2 linked regions of the Draconibacterium halophilum genome follow. The protein of the gene in region 1 interacts with the protein of each later gene in a pairwise test. Links are inferred from orthologs where the notes say so. Each region holds a gene or a part of one and is shown on either strand. Other genes may lie near its edges.

What was found.
Region 2: the proteins of nth (region 1) and aceE interact in binary tests that used the Escherichia coli proteins (3 or more experiments, as listed by UniProt). The link is inferred for Draconibacterium halophilum from one-to-one orthologs.

The regions. Positions count from the first base shown.
Region 1 is NZ_CP048409.1:3,588,919-3,598,998, reverse strand. The notes cover bases 3,152-6,147. They hold nth (endonuclease III), read left to right. Parts: upstream 3,152-4,326; coding sequence 4,327-4,968; downstream 4,969-6,147. Other genes in these bases: G0Q07_RS14575 (pyridoxal-dependent decarboxylase), read right to left, coding at 4,998-6,147; G0Q07_RS14585 (serine hydrolase domain-containing protein), read right to left, coding at 3,152-4,036. Also shown: bifunctional methylenetetrahydrofolate dehydrogenase/methenyltetrahydrofolate cyclohydrolase FolD, read left to right, coding at 1-262; G0Q07_RS14595 (DUF3276 family protein), read left to right, coding at 477-869; G0Q07_RS14590 (ABC-F family ATP-binding cassette domain-containing protein), read right to left, coding at 872-2,767; more of G0Q07_RS14585, read right to left, coding at 2,771-3,151; more of G0Q07_RS14575, read right to left, coding at 6,148-6,440; G0Q07_RS14570 (acylphosphatase), read right to left, coding at 6,500-6,772; G0Q07_RS14565 (hypothetical protein), read right to left, coding at 6,837-7,190; G0Q07_RS14560 (hypothetical protein), read left to right, coding at 7,353-7,601; G0Q07_RS14555 (FAD:protein FMN transferase), read right to left, coding at 7,611-8,606; G0Q07_RS14550 (MarR family winged helix-turn-helix transcriptional regulator), read right to left, coding at 8,703-9,146; G0Q07_RS14545 (glutathione peroxidase), read right to left, coding at 9,222-9,842; G0Q07_RS14540 (glutathione peroxidase), read right to left, coding at 9,905-10,080. UniProt on the Escherichia coli protein: DNA repair enzyme that has both DNA N-glycosylase activity and AP-lyase activity. The DNA N-glycosylase activity releases various damaged pyrimidines from DNA by cleaving the N-glycosidic bond, leaving an AP (apurinic/apyrimidinic) site.
Region 2 is NZ_CP048409.1:3,902,655-3,912,949, forward strand. The notes cover bases 2,615-5,825. They hold aceE (pyruvate dehydrogenase (acetyl-transferring), homodimeric type), read left to right. Parts: upstream 2,615-2,955; coding sequence 2,956-5,625; downstream 5,626-5,825. Other genes in these bases: G0Q07_RS15835 (response regulator transcription factor), read left to right, coding at 2,615-2,636; G0Q07_RS15845 (2-oxo acid dehydrogenase subunit E2), read left to right, coding at 5,667-5,825. Also shown: G0Q07_RS15820 (V-type ATP synthase subunit I), read left to right, coding at 1-140; G0Q07_RS15825 (V-type ATP synthase subunit K), read left to right, coding at 163-633; G0Q07_RS15830 (sensor histidine kinase), read left to right, coding at 735-1,973; more of G0Q07_RS15835, read left to right, coding at 1,983-2,614; more of G0Q07_RS15845, read left to right, coding at 5,826-6,944; lpdA (dihydrolipoyl dehydrogenase), read left to right, coding at 6,957-8,387; G0Q07_RS15855 (hypothetical protein), read left to right, coding at 8,487-9,344; G0Q07_RS15860 (SDR family NAD(P)-dependent oxidoreductase), read left to right, coding at 9,388-10,095; G0Q07_RS15865 (OmpA family protein), read right to left, coding at 10,274-10,295. UniProt on the Escherichia coli protein: Component of the pyruvate dehydrogenase (PDH) complex, that catalyzes the overall conversion of pyruvate to acetyl-CoA and CO(2).

The sequences.
Region 1 (10,080 bases):
TTTAATTGTTGCAATGGGAGTTCCTGAGTTTGTTACCGCCGATATGGTTAAAGAAGGTGCCGTTGTTATCGACGTGGGTACTACCCGCATAAAATCAGACAAAACAAAATCGGGATGGAAATTGAAAGGCGATGTGTTGTATGAAGAAGTGGCTCCAAAATGCTCTTACATAACTCCCGTGCCAGGTGGAGTAGGACCTATGACGCGAACATCGTTACTATTAAATACTTTGTTATCGGCTGAAAAGAAAATATATAAATAAAAGCTATAATTTTTGAGGAAAGGGGACATGATTGTGTCCCCTTTTTTTATGGCTGCATTACAGCTAGTTAGAGCTGGAATTTTGTTTGTAGAATCGTTATAAATAGCCTTTTTTTCCACGGAATAAATCTGCTTCGTGACACATTCTGAATATTTGTTAAATATTTTTCTATTTTTGAAACCTAACTAAGTCCAAAAAACCAAAATATTGAAGAATGGAAAGTGGTGATACAAAGGAGGGAACTAAGTTTAAAGACAGTAAGTTCAAGCAAGAGATTCATTCAAATGTTATTCGTGCGGGAAAAAGAACATATTTTTTCGATGTAAAAAGTACTCGAAACGATGAGTACTATTTAACCATCACCGAAAGCAAAAAACGCTTTGGCGAGAACGGTAAATTTTCGTACGAGAAACACAAAATCTTTTTATACAGGGAAGACTTTACCAAGTTCATCGAAAGTCTGCAGGAAGTGGTTGATTTTATTCACGACAAACAGCCTGAAGAGGTACGTGAGGAAGTAGAGCCAAAATCGGAGACCAAGGAAGTAGCTGAAGAGGAAAAAGCTCCGGTAAAAGACTACACCAATGTAGAGTTCGAAGATATTTAAACCTATTTTTTTAAACCCAGCTCACTTAATTCGAGCCATCTTAATTCCTTTTCATCGAGTTGCGATTTCATATCGTCAAGTTGCAACGACTTTTCGTATAATTCGTCGTGGTTAAGATTACCGGAATTGAGTAGCTTATCCAGTTCACTTATTTGTTCTTCAAGTTCAGGAATTTGGTTTTCCAGTTGCTCAAACTCTCGTTTTTCGTTGTAAGATAGTTTCTTTTTCGTTTGTGATTGAGACGGCTTTGCTGCAATTTCAGTTTGTGCTTTAGCATTAGCTTTAATTTTAGCATCAGCTTTTGCTTTTTGTTGCTGCTCTTCTTCAACGTGGTTACGATAAACGGTATAATTCCCCGGGAAATCAGTAATTTCTCCTTCGCCTTCAAATACAAAAAGGTGATCCACTATCTTATCCATAAAAAAACGGTCGTGCGATACTACCACAACACAACCTTCAAACGACTGAAGGTAATCTTCCAGCACATTCAATGTCATAATATCCAAATCGTTGGTAGGCTCATCAAGTATCAGGAAGTTGGGATTTTGCATGAGAACCGTACAAAGGTATAACCTTCGCTGTTCTCCACCGCTTAACTTTTCAATGTAATTGTATTGTGTTTCGGGCGGAAAAAGAAAACGGGTGAGCATTTGTGTAGCGCTCATCTTCGAGCCATCTTCAAAATGGATAAACTCAGCAATTTTCTGCACGGCTTCAATTACTTTTTCCTGCGGATCGAATGCAATTCCTTCTTGCCGGTAGTAACCAAATTTTATGGTCTGCCCAATTTCAATTGCACCGGAATCGGGAGTTAGCGCTTGGGTTAACAGGTTCAGAAAAGTAGATTTTCCGGTACCATTTTTACCAACAATTCCCACTTTCTCGAAACGTTGAAATTTATATGAAAAATCTTCAATTAATTTTACGCCAGGGAATGATTTGGAAACATGGTCGAGTTCTACAATCTTTTTACCCAATCGTGCTGATTTCACACTCATGTCAACTTTATCGTCGCGAATATTTTGCGAGGCTTTGTCTTTCAGATCATAAAAAGAATCAACACGGTATTTTGCTTTGTGGCTTCTTGCTTTGGGCATTCGGCGCATCCATTCAATTTCGGTGCGCATCAGGTTTTTTGCTTTTGATATGCTGGCCTGTTGCATGGCAATACGTTCGTCGCGCTTTTCAAGAAAATAGGAGTAATTACCCTGATAACGATAAATTTGGTTGTCCTCCATTTCTATTATCTCGTTGCAAACACGATCAAGGAAATAGCGGTCGTGCGTAACCATTAACAGTGTAGCTTTTGTTTTTTCAAGATAAGCTTCCAGCCATTCAATCATTTCCAGATCGAGGTGGTTGGTGGGTTCATCAAGAATCAATAAATCAGGTTGGTTAATAAGTACCTTCGCTAGTGACAAACGTTTATGTTGACCTCCGGAAAGCTCAGCAACTTTTTGTTCCAGGAAATTGATTTTGAGCTCTGTGAGTATTTGTTTAATCTCCACTTCGATTGCCCAGGCGTTTAATTCATCCATTTTTGCAGAAATAGCCGTAATATCATCCTGCTTATTTTGGGTTACTGCCAACTCGAAAGCTTTTACTGTTTTTATCTTTTCGTTGTCGCTTGCAAAAATCTCTTCAATAACCGTATTGTTTGGATTCAGATCTGGAATTTGCTCGAAATACCCAACTTTTACATCGTTGGTTAGTGTAATAATCCCTTCATCTGGCGAATCTTTTCCTGCCAGAAGATTAAGCAGGCTGGATTTTCCTGTTCCGTTTTTTGCGATGAGTGCAACTTTAGCACCTTCAAAAACAGTAAAGGAAATATCTTCAAAAAGCATTAACTCTCCCCATCGTTTCGAGAGGTTCTCAGCTTGTAAAAATGGCTTCATGTTTTACGATTTGTTTTGCGAAGAATCGTCTTTTTGTTCTTCTTGTAAGGCCATGCTGTCTTTGTAATCGAACAACATATTCAGGAATGTGGGGATGTTTTTGGCAGTGGCACTGTTTGGTGAGTTACTCAAAATGGCAATACCAATATCTTCCTGGTCGCAAACGGCAATTTCAGCTTTGTAGCCCAAAACGTAACCACCGTGGTAGGCAATTTCGCGCCCTTTGTAATCTATAATTCTCCACCCGATAGAATAGCGTTTTGATTTTACATCGCGTCCCCAGCTTCTGAAATAGGTGCGTTTTAAGGGCGAATTTACTTGCGGAGTAAAAACTGTTTCTCGTGCTTTTATATCAAATATTTCTGAATTATCATCCGTTAAAGCACACAGAAAATTTCCAAGATCTGATATGCTGGCGTTAACGCCGGCTGCCGGAGCAGTTGTGTAATACCGATCATTCAGGCGCATTGGACTGTAACGGTTGTGACCTCGGTTGTAATGTGGATAAGCCTTGTTGTGGTTGTTTTCAAAATCTTTAAAATTTACTGAAGCATCAGCCATCCCAAAAGGTTGGAATACCTTTTCTTTCATCACCGATTCAAACGATTGGTGCGTTTTTGCGCAGGTTATTGGATCATAAATACTGTAAACTACGTTCTGGTAGCCATAGAGTTTTCCCGGTGCTGCTGTGAGATCAACCTGGTCTAATCGCTCAATAATTTTTTCCAACGGCACTTTGTCTTCTACCATCAGATCATACGCATGTGGAATTAACCCTGATGTGTGACTCAGTAAATGACGAACAGTAAGTTGGTTGGTGTAATCAGCATTTTTTAGTTTGAAATTTGGGAGGTAATCAATAATTCGGTCATCCAGCTTTACAATGTTTTCTTCATCAAGAATACCTGCCAAAACACCTGTTACTGTTTTTGAAACGGAAGCCAGGCGAAATACAGTATTTGCGTCAACCCGGTTTTTTTCTCCGGCTTTTCGAACCCCAAAACATTTTACCAGGGCAATTTTGCCTTTGTAGGTAATAACAAGTGCAGCTCCAACTGTTCCGGATTCTTTTAAATTTTGATCCAGTAAACTATCAAAACGTGTAAGTGTATTCTCAATTTCAACAACGGGATTGTATACCGGCTCAACAACAGCAACCTCTTGTGTTTCTTGTGTTTCAGCCTTATCTGTACTAACGAATGACTGTAATTTGAAAGCCAGAATTGCCAACCCAACTACCACTACAACAAAGTAAATTCTTCTCTTCAAAACGATTCCTCCTTCACAATTTCAAACAAAAATAGAATTTATCTGCTTGATTTCTAGGAGAAGGCTATATTTCTGAACATTTTTTATTCACGATTTGATTTTAATAACATGCGAAATAGAAAAAGCCGGTGGGAGCCGGCTTTTTATTTTGCTGTTTAATTATTACTTAAAACCATTTCAAAAAAAAGGGGAGAAACGATACTTAAGCAATTCTTTTAATAAGACTGCACTAATTCATTTTTGTTACACCTGAAGAGAAAAAATCATCTATTTTTGAAAAAAATTGAACAATGAGGAAGAAAGAACTCTTTGAATACATCATAGATTATTTTGAGAAAGCAATGCCAATTGCTGAAACAGAGCTCGATTATGGCAATCCGTTTGAATTGATTGTAGCAGTAATTTTATCGGCTCAGTGCACCGATAAGCGAGTGAACCAGATTACACCCGAGCTAATTAAGCGTTTCCCAACGCCATACAAAATGGCTGAGGTAGAACCGGCAGAAGTTTTTGATTATATAAGAAGCTGCTCGTACCCGAACAATAAAGCCAAACACCTGGTTGGGATGGCACAAAAACTTATTGAGTTATTTGATGGTGAAGTGCCAAGCGATGTTGATGATTTACAGAAACTTCCCGGTGTTGGACGAAAAACAGCAAATGTTATTGCTTCGGTAGTGTATAACAAACCGGCACTGGCCGTTGATACCCATGTTTTTAGAGTAGCGGCACGCATTGGGTTAAGTACTAACGCAAAAACGCCCTTGGCAACCGAGCAGCAGTTAATGAAATACATTCCCTTAGACTTGGTGCCAAAAGCACATCACTGGCTAATTTTGCATGGGCGATACACTTGTTTGGCTCGCAAACCAAAGTGCGAAAAATGTGGGTTGACCGAAGTTTGTAAGTTTTATAAAAAGGAAATACAATAGCAATTCCTTTAAAGCATTTGCTGCAAATTTTACGTGTTTAATTCCAGCTCTTTTGCGGTTAAGCTAATAATATTCCAGGCATTTTTTACATGCTTGTATTCAATATGTGTCTGTCCGATATTCAAGCGCAAAACAACCTGCCCGCCTAATTTTGTGTGGGTAAAAAAGATTTTTCCCGCTTCGTTAATGGTGTTCATAAGTTTCAGGTTGAAACTATCATCAGATTTATGGCGGAAGCAAATCAGGTTCATGGTTGGTTGTACAACTACTTCAAAATCTTCGGATTCATTTACCCAGCATTCAAATTCTTTAGCCAACCGAACATGTTCGCGAATAAGTTGCTGTAGCCCTTCAACGCCGTAGTGCCGAATTACAAACCAAAGCTTTAAGGCTCTGAACCGGCGGCCCAGTTGAATATGCCAGTCGCGGTAATCGAACACTTCGCCCGATTCGGTGGCTTTGTTACGCAGATATTCCGGCAGAATAGAAAAAGTATTGATTAGTTCGCGGCGATCTGCCACCCAAAAAACATTACAATCGAAATTCGTAAACATCCATTTATGCGGATTAAAACTATAACTGTCGGCTAGTTCAACGCCATCGGCCAAATGCCTGAATTCGGGACAAAGCATGGCTGTTCCCAGCGACGCGGCATCAATATGAAACCAACATTTTTCTCGTTTACATATCTTACCAATTTCTGGCAACGGGTCAACAGCAGTTGTTGAGGTGGTGCCAATGGTGCCGCAAATAAAAAAAGGAATGAGTCCGTTGGCGCGGTCTTGTTTTATTTGTTTTTCGAGCAGGTTGGTGCGCATCGAACAGTTTTCGTCTACGTCGATCAAACGGAGATTTGCGCGGCCAATCCCGGCAATTTTTATCCCTTTTTCTACCGATGAATGCGTTTGTGATGATACATAGGCAATCAGTTTTTTATGCAGACCTTCCTCGTTTGTTTCAAATGCGGTGACTCTTTCGCGGGCAGCAATAATTGCTGTTAATGCAGCTGTTGATGCCGTGTCCTGAATAACTCCGCCACCCGATGAGGTTGATCGGAACTGTTCGGGCATGTCCATCATATCGGCCAGCCAGTCGAGTACCCGGGTTTCCACTTCGGTAGCAGCCGGGCTGGTTGCCCACAACATTCCCTGCACGCCAAGCCCCGACGATACGAGGTCACCTAAAATTGAAGGGAATGAAGTGTTGGCATTAAAGTATGCGAAAAAATTTGGCGATTGCCAGTGTGTGATCCCCGGCATAATTTTTTCATCCAGATCCTTAATCATGTCATCAATACTTTCCCCTCGCAGAGGAGCGGCATTTGGTAATGATTTCGAAATATCGCCGGGTTTTACCTGCGACAGAACCGGATAATCTTCAATTTGTTCGTAATAATCAGCAATCCAGTCGATTATTTTTTTGCCTTCTTCCCGAAACTGTTCCGGGCTCATGTGGTAGTTCTTCTTTTCCAATTTTTTGTGGTTTAGATTTTTTGATGGTGTTGTGAGAACAATAAGAATGAGCGAAATTATTAATTCCTGACTTCAAAATCAGTATAAGTTTCGAGAACCTGAAGCTCGGAGTGATGTACGCCTTTGACCAGGGAAAGTGGAGGTCCAACCCAAAGGTAATCAACAAGTGTTTTTACGGCCGGTTCGCTGCCTTGGGCCACAACCAGCACGCCACCATCCACCGTATTGCGCACCCAACCGGTAACATTAAGTAATTTGGCCTGTTGCAGTACGTAATAACGATATCCTACCCCCTGAACCCGGCCATTAACTCTTATTTCGTATTGAATCATATTTTTTTATTCAAGCGAAGGTAAAAGTAATAAGAAATATAGTCGGGCCTTTTGGTATTTGAATTTATTTAAAGGCTTCTACATTTTCGGGTTGTACCAGCGCCCAGATCGAATAAACACCAATTCCGGTTCCGATAGGGAAACTGAAGAGATTCAGAACGGAAATAATGAGGGTAAGCACACGTGCCCATTCTTTACGTTTGAATAATCCAATTCCGGCAAGAATTCCGGGCAGACATACGATAAAAGAAATGACCATGATAACGTTGGCAATGATTGAAAGAACAAATTCAGCTTCATGATCATCTGCAAAATCGCCGATTACGTGAAATAGAATAAAGATGGTTGTGGCAATTATTAGCCCCAAAATGCTGTAAACAATCTGCAGCGTTGCAACTACATTAATGTGTTTTTCCATGATTTGTTTGTTTTTTGTTTTCATGAATTTACAAAATAGACTTGAAAACGGCGAAACTTTTAGATGAACAGCAACAATTTGCCGTTAAATTAGTTATTTAGATAGAGTTAATTATTTAGAAAACTTTAATTTTGCAACGCATAGTTTGAAAGGGAAAAGGATATGGAAATTTTAAAAGTAGTTTTATTGGCAGTTGCCTTGTTGGGAGTAGGAATGCTGGGAATGGCAATAAGAATTGTTTTTTTTAAAGGAGGAAAATTCCCAAATACACACGTAGGTGGAAATAATCATCTAAAGAAAAACGGTGTTTATTGTGCTACCACGCAAGACAAACTTGCACAACGCGATGCACGAAAAGAGCTGAAGTTTAAGACACTTAATTTAGCAACAGATACAGAAGCCGGTAAATAACCGGCTTTTTTATTTACGTAGCATTTTATCAAAACCTTGCGACATATATACCTGGTTTTCTCCGTTATCGTCGGCATAAATAAAATATATCTCCATACCCGGCACCTGGCGTGCTATTTCAATACTTTTATCTTTTCCGAGCACCATAAATGCAGTGGCAAACGCATCGGCGGTCATACAATCGTTGGCAACTACCGAGGCACTTAACAAACTATGTTGTACCGGGTAACCGGAAATCGGATCGATAGTGTGTGCATATTTTTTACCATCTTCTTCATAGAAATTAAGGTAGTTCCCCGATGTCGCCATAGCGCGGTTTTTAAGCATTAATGCGGCACTTAATTCATTCTCAAACGGATTTTCAATGGGCTCGCGAATCCCGATCGTCCATATTTTGCCTTTATCGTTTATGCCTTTTGCCACAACCTCGCCACCAATGTCAACCATGTAGTTTTGGCACCCTTTGTTTTGCAGAAATTCGCCGATAAGATCGCAGGTGTAACCTTTGGCTATGGCACTCATATTTATGGTCATGTGTGGATTATCTTTTATAATTTTTCCGTTTTCAAGACGAATCTTCTCATAACCACAAAATTGCTTTAGCGAGTCAACCTTTTTATCCGTCATCTTTTGCCGGTCTTCCGGGCCAAATCCCCAAGCACTAATAAGCGGACCGGCAGTAATATCAAAAGCACCGTTAGTAAGTTCTGCGATTTCCGTTGCGCGCGAGAAACAGGTAATAAATTCCAGCTCCGTTTCAACAGGAGTGTTGTTATTTATTTTTGTGATGGTAGCTTCTTTATCGTAATGCGAAAAAATATGCGACAAACGTTGCAGTTCTTCATCAATGTCGGTTTGAAGATTGTTTCCATCTGGGCTTTCATACTTGATACTGTAGTAGGTGCCATAGATGGCCCCATTGTTGGCAATATATTTTGAAGCTCCCGGATTACAGGCCTGCAGGGTAAAAATTAGTACAATAAAAAGAAGTATTCGCTGATTCATTTTTTCGCATTTGAATTTACTGCGAATTTAGCAATTTATGTCAAGCATGTTTGCCACGGAACGGAAATGCTAAAGGATGAACTTTATTTTCCAGAATTAGCGATCGATCATAGAATTGATGAGGTTATTGAGTTTTTCTCTGAGGTCGATCAATTCGTCAATCGAGAATTTATCGGTATCGAGTTGGGCTACCAGTTTTTCTGGAATATCTGCTGCCTGCATACGTAACTGACGACCTTTGTCGGTGAGGCTAACCGTTACTTTTCGTTCGTCGGTATTGGAACGCGTTCGCTTAACAATTCCCTGGGTTTCCATTCTCTTCAAAAGAGGTGTAATTGTATTTGTATTAAGAATTAACTTTTTCGCAATTGTATTTACCGGCATCGAATCGTGCTCCCAAAGCACCATTAAAACCAGGTATTGCGGATAAGTAATTTTCAGTTCATCAAGCAGTGGCTGGTAGGTACGCGTTATCAATCGCGAGGCTGCATAAATGGGGAAGCAAAGCTGGTTCCGGAGTTTTAGCTGTTCGAATTCCATGTGATTTATATTTCAGGTAAAGATCGAAAATGAAGTCGCTGTTGAAATAACCAACAGCCACTTCGTTATTCGTGGTTAATCTTCAAGCCATTCTTTAAGCATTATAATTTCGCTCATTACATTGGGTGCCAGCGAACCAATTAGTTGTCCATTCTCATCGATCAGGAACTTCTGAAAATTCCACTCAATAGTAGTGTCTGCCACTCCGTTTAGTTCCTTTTTTGTCAACCATTGGTAAATCTCGTCGGTACTAACTTTTTCGGCTTTATTTTTATCGGGTGGGTAAGTTGTATATATGTAATCGCAAACTGAAACCTTTTCCATCATCGGGAATGTTACACCGTAATTGGCTGTACAAAACTCCATTATTTCTTCATTCGAACCCGGATCTTGTTTTAAAAAGTTGTTTGCCGGAAACCCGATGATTTCAAATTCTTCTTTGTCTAACGATTCGTACAGTTTTTGCAGTTGCTCGAACTGAGGGGTAAAGCCACATTTGCTGGCAGTGTTCACCACCAAAACCTTTTTACCTTTTAGTTGGGCAAGGTCGAAATCGTTGCCGTTAATGTCTTTAACTACAAAGTCGTGAAATGTTTTTAGCTCGGACTTATCGTTATTTGTTTCTGAGGAATAGGACGGTGCCGCCTGAAAAACAAAAAACATCATGATCATAAAGAATGCAATTAATCTTTTCATTGTATTAGCAATTTTTCCTGTTTATTAATAGTATAAAGAATTTACCCGGATTGTTAAAGCATTTAATTCTGCAAAAGTTTTGTGATGTGACTTTCCAGTTTTTCTGGCTTGGTAGTAGGTGCAAATCGTTTTACAGGATTTCCGTTTGCATCGATCAGAAATTTCGTGAAATTCCACTTGATCTTGCTTCCGAGTGTTCCACCCAATTCTTTTTTCAGGTACTTGTAAATGGGGTGTG
Region 2 (10,295 bases), 310 kb from region 1 along the record:
GACTAAATATGATTCTGGCTGCAATGGCCGTGCTGGTTCATGGCGTGCGTTTAAATATGCTTGAGTATGCCGGCCATGCTGAAGTTGAGTTTTCAGGAAATGAATATAAACCCTTCAATTTGAAGGACAACAAACAATAGAAATTTTTAAAATAGTATAAAAATGACTTTAACAACAATTTTAGCAACAACAGTTGCAGGCTTTGGCGGACACGCCATTGCTCTGGGAATAGCAGGTGTAGGTTCGGCAATAGGAACAGGTATTGCAGGTATGGGAGCTGTAGGGCTTTGGAAACAATCGATCAGAGACAAGAAAAAACTTCCTTCGCTGGCTTTAGCAATGGTAGGTATGCCTTTAAGTCAGGTAATTTACGGGATGATTTTTATGAACTCGATGATTGGAGCAAATCTGAGTCCCGACAGTTACACCAACCAAATGATTTGGGCGTTCTTTATTGGTATCGCCATTGCAGCATCGGCAATTATGCAAGGAAGAGTGGGTGCAGCCGCTTGTGCAAATCTCGCTGTAGATGATAAACAAGGTTCCGGTATGTACATCGCCGCCATGGGTATCATCGAAACTGTTGCACTTCTTGCCATGGTATTTGGTATGGGAGGAATTCCCGGCGCTTAATGAGATCAAGAAATATTCCCCCGCAGTTTTTCAGCGGGGGATTTAAACCAAAATGTAAATACAATTGAATATCTTTAACCAAGCATAATTGAATTTACAGAATGGGTTTAAAAATAATTTTCCGGGGGAAAGTCTTATTAGCAATCATTATCTTCACCACAATTTCCTGTACCGGAATTATTTATACCTCAATAAAAAATTTACAGCCCGACAACAAACACCTTTTATTACTGGAGCTCTCGAAAAACATTGATCTTGAGATATCGCACAGTAGAATATTTTTAGATGACTATTTTTTGTTTAATGACACCCTAAAAAGAACGGCTATTTTAAGTTCTTTTACAAACACCCAAAAATACATCACTTCGCTCGACTCCCTTGTGGAGGCAAAATACAAAGACAACCGCGAACTCGAACTCCGGAAATCACTTGAATCCGTTACGAATCAGGTTGAAGAATTACAGCATAAGACAGCAGTAGCACTGCAAAAAAATGCGCAAACTTTTGATCCGGCTATCCTAACTAATTATCGCAGTTTCCAGATTGCCTATCAAGATTTACAACAAACAATTGATGATTATATTCTAAATGAAAATTTTAGGTTCAATCAAAAAGTATTTACACTCGTTCTTCTTACTTTTTTTCTGTTATTAGTATCTATCTTTTTAATTTACAGGATAATCAGTTCATACAATGCTATTGAAAAACAACAAGCAATCAGATCTCTTGAAGTAGAACTTAAAGAACGTAAAAGAATAGCGGCAGACTTACATGATGGATTAGGCTCAATTCTATCAAGTATTGCGCTTTATATTAAATTAATTGAAAAAGATTGCACAAATAAAACTGAAAATAAAAATCTGATTCAGATAAAGGAACTATCGGGAATAGCTTTAGAAAACCTGGAAGCCACAATAAACAATCTAAATCCATCAATTTTAAACAAATACGGACTAATAAAATCGCTGGAAATAATATGCGATAGAATAAATGATGTTGGGGAAGTTACATGCACCGTTAACTCAACCAATTTGGAAATGAAATTAGACCCAAATATGGAACTAAACATGTATCGTATTTGTAATGAGCTAATAAATAACACACTCAAGCACGCTGGCGCATCAAAACTATACATCGACATTCAACAAGTTAAAAAGACAGTAATTATTTTGTATCGTGATAATGGGAAAGGATTTAATCCTGAGCTTATTTATACATCTGACGAAGAGAAAATGGGATTACGAAATATAATCAACAGAATGAAGTCGTTTGGTGGTAAATATGAGATTAATAGCGCAACGGGAAAGGGAGTGGAAATTATGCTGAGGTTCAATTTATAACGCACTATCATGGAAAAAACAACTATTACTATTGTTGACGACCATAAAATTTTCAGAGATGGGTTGATACTACTATTACGCAATTTCGACTTCGTATCAGTTGTAGGACAGGCAGCAAATGGTCAGGAATTTTTGGGACTTATTGAAAATGAAGCACCAGACATAGTTTTTATGGATATTAATATGCCAAAAATGAACGGTATTGAAGCAACCAAACAAGCACTGCAAAAGTATCCTGATATAAAAGTAATTGCATTGACTTCTTTTGCCGATGATGAATACATTGAGCAAATGATATCAGCCGGAGTAGAAGGTTACATGCTAAAACGCTCGAACATTGAAGATTTTGAAAAAGCCATAAAAAAAGTTGCTGATGGAGGAAGCTATTTCTCCTCGGAAATCATAAAAGTAATCTCTCGCAATTTATACAAAGACAAAGAACGAAAGTTGGGCGAACAGCTATTATCCAATCTCACTTCGCGCGAAAAAGAAATCTTAAATCTAATTTGCAAAGGACTTAACAATGAGCAAATTGCAGAATTAATAAATTTGAGCCCTAAAACAGTAGAGAAACATAAAAGTAACCTCTTCCAAAAAACAGCGACTTTCAACACGGTTAACCTGGTTATTTATGCTTTCAAAAACCAACTTATTTCGCTCTAATTAAAAGACACGAGCCCAATAAAAAATCACACATAACACGCTGATCGAAAGAGCTCCAATTTTTCAACACTTCTATCAAATCTTACCGCCCAATCAAATGTGGCAATCTCAGTTTATCACACTTATGGAGCGCCTTTTTATGGGGAGAATCTTCCTCATCTGTCGCTTGTTTTCCCCAGCAAAACAATCACAAATCAGGCGGTTAAAAACATATTATCTGCAGTAAGCCGTGTTTACAGCTTAATGCAATGGTATTAAACCTTGTGCGCATATTATGGAATGGCTGTTGCGATTAATTGTGTAGCATAAAAATTGGCTTATGACTACAAAAAATACGAACAAAATAAGAGCATTTGAAAATCAGGAATGGCTCGATTCATTAGAATACCTTATCAAAAATGATGATGATGAACGCGTTACAGAGATTCTTGATATTCTACGAAAGCATGCTTTGGAAAAAGGAATTACAAAAGCACTAAAACTAACAACACCGTATATTAACTCAATCCCGAAATCAGAAGAAACTGACTACCCTGGAGATAGAGATCTGGAGCGAAAAATAAAAAGCATCATTCGCTGGAATGCCATGGCTATGGTGGTTCAGGCCAATAAAAAAAACGATGGAATTGGCGGTCATATATCAACTTACGCATCGGCAGCCACCCTTTACGAAGTAGCATTTAATCATTTTTTCAGAGGTGGCGATAACGGAGATCCTGCCGACCTTATTTATTTTCAGGGACATGCCTCGCCGGGAATTTATGCGCGTTCATTTCTTGAAGGGCGTTTTTCGGAAAAAATGCTCGAAAACTTTAGAAAAGAACTAAAACCCGATGGCGGTTTGTCATCCTATCCGCACCCGCGATTGATGAAAGATTACTGGCAATTCCCAACCGTTTCGATGGGTCTTGGGCCTATTATGGCGATTTATCAGGCTCGTTTTAATAAATATCTACAAGATAAAGGATTGCTGGACAATGAAGGACAAAAAGTTTGGGCATTTCTTGGCGATGGAGAAATGGATGAACCCGAATCGCTTGGTGCACTAACGCTAGCTTCGCGTGAAGAATTGGACAATTTAATTTTTGTTGTTAATTGCAATTTGCAACGGCTTGATGGTCCCGTTCGTGGAAATAGTTCAGTGATTGAAGAACTTGAAGGGGCATTTAGCGGTGCCGGCTGGAACGTTATAAAGGTAACACAGGGTTCGAAATGGGATGCACTGCTTCAAAAAGATAAAACAGGAATATTAAAAAAACGTTTGGGAGAACTTGTCGACGGTGAACGGCAGAAGTATTCGATTTCCAAAGGCGATTACATCCGGGAAGAATTCTTTGGGAAATACGACGAACTTCGGGAAATGGTAAAGGAAATGAGCGACAAGGAACTTGAAAAACTCAACCGTGGAGGCCATGATCCTCAAAAAGTTTACAATGCCTTTAAAAGAGCCCAGGAGACCCAAAATGCTCCAACAGTAATTCTCGCCTCCACCATAAAAGGTTACGGACTTGGCGAAGCCGGCGAAGGACGCAATATCACACACCAGCAGAAGAAATTAAACGAAGAAGAATTGATGCTTTTCCGCGATCGTTTTAATATCCCAATTTCTGACGACGAAGTTGCTAAAGCACCGTTTTACAAACCTGATGACGAAAGTCCCGAGATGAAATATTTGCTTCAACAGCGAAAGCAACTAGGTGGCTTTCTCCCCAAAAGAAGGACTGAAACGCCAGACATTTCACTGCCGGAGAATAAAGTTTTTGACGAATTTTTCAAAGGCTCGGGCAAACGAGAAGTGGCTACAACCATGGTTGCTGTGCAATTAATCAGCAAAATGTTAAAAGATAAAAATCTTGAAAAGCTAGTAGTACCAATTGTCCCCGACGAATCGCGTACTTTTGGAATGGATTCATTATTTCGGCAGGTGGGAATTTATGCCCATAAAGGACAACTTTACGAACCGGTTGACCGGGATAACTTTTTATATTACAAAGAAGCAAAAGATGGTGCTATTCTCGAAGAAGGAATTACTGAAGCCGGTGCCATTTCGTCGTTTATTGCCGCGGGAACTGCTTATTCTACACATCAAATAAACTGCATTCCTTTCTATATTTTTTATTCGATGTTTGGATTTCAGCGAGTTGGCGATTTTATTTGGGCTGCTGCCGATGCCCGCGCCAAAGGTTTCTTGCTAGGAGGTACAGCGGGTCGTACAACATTGGCTGGTGAAGGATTGCAACACCAGGACGGTCAAAGTCATATTCAGGCACTTTCTATTCCCGGACTTCGTGCATACGATCCGGCTTTCGCCTACGAAATAGCCGTAATCATCCGCGATGGTATTAATAGAATGTACAAAAAGGGAGAAGAAATATTCTACTACCTAACCATCATGAATGAGAAGTACAAAATGCCTGCTATGCCTGCAGGAAAAGACGTTGAAAAAGGAATAATAAACGGTTTATATAAATACCGCCGAAGTACAAAAAACAAACATAATTTGCATTTGCTCGGAAGCGGATCTATTCTTAACGAAGCTTTAAAAGCCCGCGATTTGCTAAAAAAAGACTTCGATATATACCCCGAAGTATGGAGTGTAACAAGCTACAAACAATTGTACGACGATGCTACCGAAACACAGCGTAACAATCGAATTTCGGGAGAGAATAAAAAATCGTGGATACAAGAAAGCGTGGGTACAAAACCCGGGATATTTGTTGCTGCAAGCGACTATTTAAAGGCGCTTCCGTTATCGGTATCGAAATGGTTTCCGGGTAGTTTTACAGCACTTGGCACCGATGGTTTTGGATTAAGCGAGAACCGTGAAGAGTTACGAAATCACTTCGAAACCGATGCTAAGCATATTGCCTGGGCTGCATTGGTTAGCTTGCACGACGCCGGTAAATTTTCTGACAAAAAATTACAGGCTGCCCGTAAGAAATTGGAAATACTAAGCGATAAATCCTCGGCAAAAACTCACGGGCAATAAAATTAGGAAAACTCAAAGTCTGAATTCAAAACAGTTGTAACATGAAAAAAGAAATAAAAATACCGGAAATTGCAGAGAATATTGAAACAGCGGTTGTGGCAGGAATATTGGTTTCTGAAGGCGACGAGGTAAACGAAGATCAGTCGTTGGTGGAATTGGAAACTGATAAAGCAACAACCGATCTGCCCGCTCCCGTTGCAGGCATAATCGATGAAATAAAGGTAAAAGAAGGCGACGAAGTGAAAGTGGATCAGGTTATCATGATCATTGAAACAAAGTCCGACAAAAAAGAGAAAGACAAAGAAGAAGAAGAGGAAACAAAAGATAAGAAAGAAACAAAAGAGACAGAAAGCGATACTTCCGAAACCAACGAAGACGTGGACGAAGAGCAAGAAAGTGAATCTGAAGAAGAATCAGATGACAATAAAAAAGATTTAAGCGATATACCTGCATCACCCTCGGTTCGCCGGCTTGCACGTGAGCTCGATCTGGATCTTACAAAAATAACCGGAACAGGGCCGGGAAAACGGATTACAGCTGAGGATGTAAAATCAGCTAACGAAACGGAAGGCAAAACAGAAAAGAAACAGACTGTTGAATTACCCGATTTTTCAAAGTGGGGAAACACAAGTAATGAGGACATGACTACGATCCGGAAAATCACAGCAAAAAATGTGAGCCAATCGTGGAGCACCGTCCCACATGTTACACAATTCGATGAAGCTGATATTACCGATATCGAGATGTTCAGAAAAGAAAATTCTTCGAAATTTGAAAAACAGGGGAAAAAGCTAACACTAACAGCTATTTTACTAAAAATAGCTGGCTTTGCCTTGCAAAAATTTCCGAGATTTAATGCCAGCCTCGATACGGAAAACGACAAAATTATATACAAGCATTATTTTAACATTGGTATTGCAGCGGACACACCACAGGGATTGCTCGTCCCGGTTGTTCAGGATGTGAACCAAAAATCGCTGTTGCAACTTGCAGGCGAAATTGGCGAACTGGCCGAAAAAGCACGCGAGAAAAAACTGGGACCCGAGGAAATGCAGGGAGGAAATTTTACCATTTCGAATTTGGGAGGTATTGGCGGCACTAACTTTACTCCTATTGTACTACCTCCACAAGTGGCTATTCTTGGTGTTTCAAGCGCCTCATTCAAACCTGTTTATTTTGATGAACATCAGCCAAAAAAACGATTAATCCTGCCTCTTTCACTGTCTTATGACCATCGGGTTATTGATGGAGCGGATGGCGCACGCTTCTTGCGATGGATATGCGAAGTGCTGGAAAATCCGTATAACATTTTACAATAAAGCAGAAAAAACATGAGCAAAACAGAAAAACATCAATTGGTAATTATCGGAGCCGGGCCGGGTGGATATCGTGCGGCGTTTATGGCTGCCGACCTCGGGCTTAAAGTTACACTTATCGATCCCGAAATTAATCCTGGCGGAGTGTGCCTGTATCGCGGATGTATACCTACAAAGGCATTGTTACATCTTGCCAAAATAAAGGCAGATGCTGAAAGTGCCGGAGATATGGGAATTCATTTTGATAAAGTACATATAAAGATTGACAAAATAAGAGAATGGAAAAACGAAGTGGTAAAAAAACTCACCTCAGGATTGGGACAATTGGTAAAAGCACGAAAAATTAACTACATCCGCGGGAAAGCAAAATTTCTGGACGATAATCGTATTGAAATTACAGACGATGATTCAAATAAAAAACAGATTATTTTCGAAAATGCCATTATTTCAACGGGGGCAAGTCCGGTAACTTTACCCAACATCAACACCAGTGATTCACGCATTATGCATTCAGCAGAATCTCTAAATCTGGAAGATATGCCCAACAAGCTCCTGGTAATCGGTGGGAGTTATATCGGCCTCGAAATGTCGAGTATTTACCATGCCTTGGGCTCGCAGGTTACTTTGGTTGAGCTTACCAAGGATTTGATGCCGGGAACAGACAGCGACCTGGTTAAAGAATACAAAAAAGCCAGCAAGCATACATTTCAGCAATTACTGCTCCAAACCAAAGTAAAAAATATCAAGGCAAAAAAGGATAGTCTTGAAGTTGAAATGGAAAATGAGCAGGGAGAGAACGACAAAAAGACTTTTGATAAAATACTTGTTGCCATAGGCCAGAAGCCAAATACGACAGAAATTGGTCTTGAAAACACCGGAATAAAAACAAACGAAAAGGGGTTTATTCAGGTAAACGAAAAACAACAAACTGCACAAAAAAATATTTATGCGATAGGCGATGTAACAGGGCCTCCTCTGCTGGCACATAAAGCGAGCTACGAAGGAAAAGTAGCTGCTGAAGTAATTTCCGGCAAAAAAGCTGTAAATGACGCCAAGGCTCTACCCTCTGTAATCTATACAGAGCCGGAAATAGCCACCTGCGGACTTACCGAAAAGGAAGCAAAAGATAAAGGGATCTCCTTTAAAGTGGAGAAATTCAACTGGTCAGCCTCAGGGCGGGCAGTTGCTATGAATGCTGAAAAAGGATTTACAAAATTGCTGATTGATTCCAACAACGGGCGCATTTTAGGTGCGGGAATTGTTGGTAAAAACGCCGGCGATTTAATTGCCGAGCTTGTATTGGCTATCGAGATGGGGGCAACAGCCGAAGATTTAGCGCTTACAATTCATCCGCATCCAACGCTTTCAGAAACCATTATGGAAGCCGCCGAAATGTTCTACGGAACTCCGGCTCATACATTTGTAAAATCAAAACAACAAAAATAAGATACAATGAAAAAAGCATAATAAAAGTCTTTCTAATAAGCCAGACCAGCATTATGCAATTTACATCAGTAACCATTGAAAATAAAAAAATACAAACGAATGAAAACAATTATTTTAAGCGACATTAATAATTCTGCAAAATCAATCATCCCATACGGCCTGCGGGTGGCCAGGGAACTAGAGTCGGAGGTAGATGTTCTTCATGTTATCGATCCGCGAAGCCACCCGGGAGCATACAGTTCATTATCCGACTCACAAAGCATCAGTCCCGGAGAAACACTGAGTCATGCAGAAACTATAAAACACGCGAAAAATCGGGCAAGTATTAAATTAGATAAGTTGTTGAGTGCAGAAGGATCGCGGTTAAATTATCCGCTAAAGATCAACCGGGTTATTGTGGAAAATAGCGTTGAGGACGAACTCGAACAACGTTTAGCGCAAAACCCAGACTGTCTGCTCATAGTTAATGCTGAAATGGATCAGGACATGCTTGATACCACTGAAGAGGCTGTGCGCTTAATTAAAAAAACGGGCGTACCATCTTTCATCGTTCCACCGGGTGAAACCTTTAAGTCAGACATCAGTGCTTTGATGCCTCTGAACCTCGATCAGAATAATTTCACTTCTCTTACAGATCTTAAGTTTTTCTTTGACAAGTTTAAACTTAATATCGATGCTGTTGGAGTGGTATTAAATGGCGATTATACCACTATGGAACTAAAATCACTTGCCTGGAAAGATACTGTTTCCGACTTTTTCCTATCGGAAACAAAACTGAATACCAACGTTTTAGAAGGCAAAGATTTTATCGATACCATCAGTAATTATTTTAAACGAAACAACCGACATCTGCTCCTATTGATCAACGATAGCGAAAACATAAATTTTTCGGTTGCGCATACCGTTGAATTACTGGATTCAGTTAAAAGCCCGGCTTTGGTTTATTTTCCTAAGTAAAAATCATTATTCAAACTTGCACTTGCATTAAAAACGAAAACATATGAAAATATTGATTACCGGAACCAGTTCTGGATTGGGCTTTGGATTGGCCAAATATTATTTAATACAAAATCATACCGTTTATGGCATCAGCCGGCGTTCGAATACCGAATTGAATAGTTTCGATAACTTCGCCTTCCTGTCACAAGACATTTCTGATTTTGATGATTTAAGAAATAACCTTGCTGAGTTTTTAAGGGAGACAGATAAGTTTGATCTTGTGATCTTAAATGCAGGAATGCTGAATGACATTAAAGACATGAAAGAAACCAGCCTGGAAGAAATTAAAAAAGTGATGGATGTAAATGTCTGGTCGAATAAGATCATTATTGACACCCTTTTTACTGAATTGGAAGATATCAGCCGGATAGTCGCCATTTCGTCCGGGGCATCGGTAAGCGGTGCACGGGGATGGAATGCCTATTCCCTTTCGAAAGCCACTTTAAATATGCTGATAAGTTTGTACGCGAATGAACAACCACAAACGCATTTTTGTGCACTGGCTCCCGGTCTTATCGACACAGGCATGCAGGAATACCTTTCGGGCTTGCACGATACAATGGATTTTCCAACAGTAGAACGCCTGAAAAAAGCGCGTTCGTCGGGCGAAATGCCTACAATTGAGGAAGCCGCAAAAACCAATGCGGAAGCCATTGAAAAATTAAAAAGTTACGATACTGGTTCTTTTGTTGATGTTAGAAAAATTTGAGCATTTTCTCTTTTTGATAAATTGATAAAAACTACTGTCGCAATCCTTAACAATTAAGCTATCAATTGCTGTAAACGACAAAATATTCTGGAATATAAAAGCAATGTATCTGTATTAAAAACAAAAAAAGCTGCTCTTTAAAAAAGAACAGCTTTTCGATGATTGGTATTACTTTTTACTAATTTCCATTCATTTCAAGA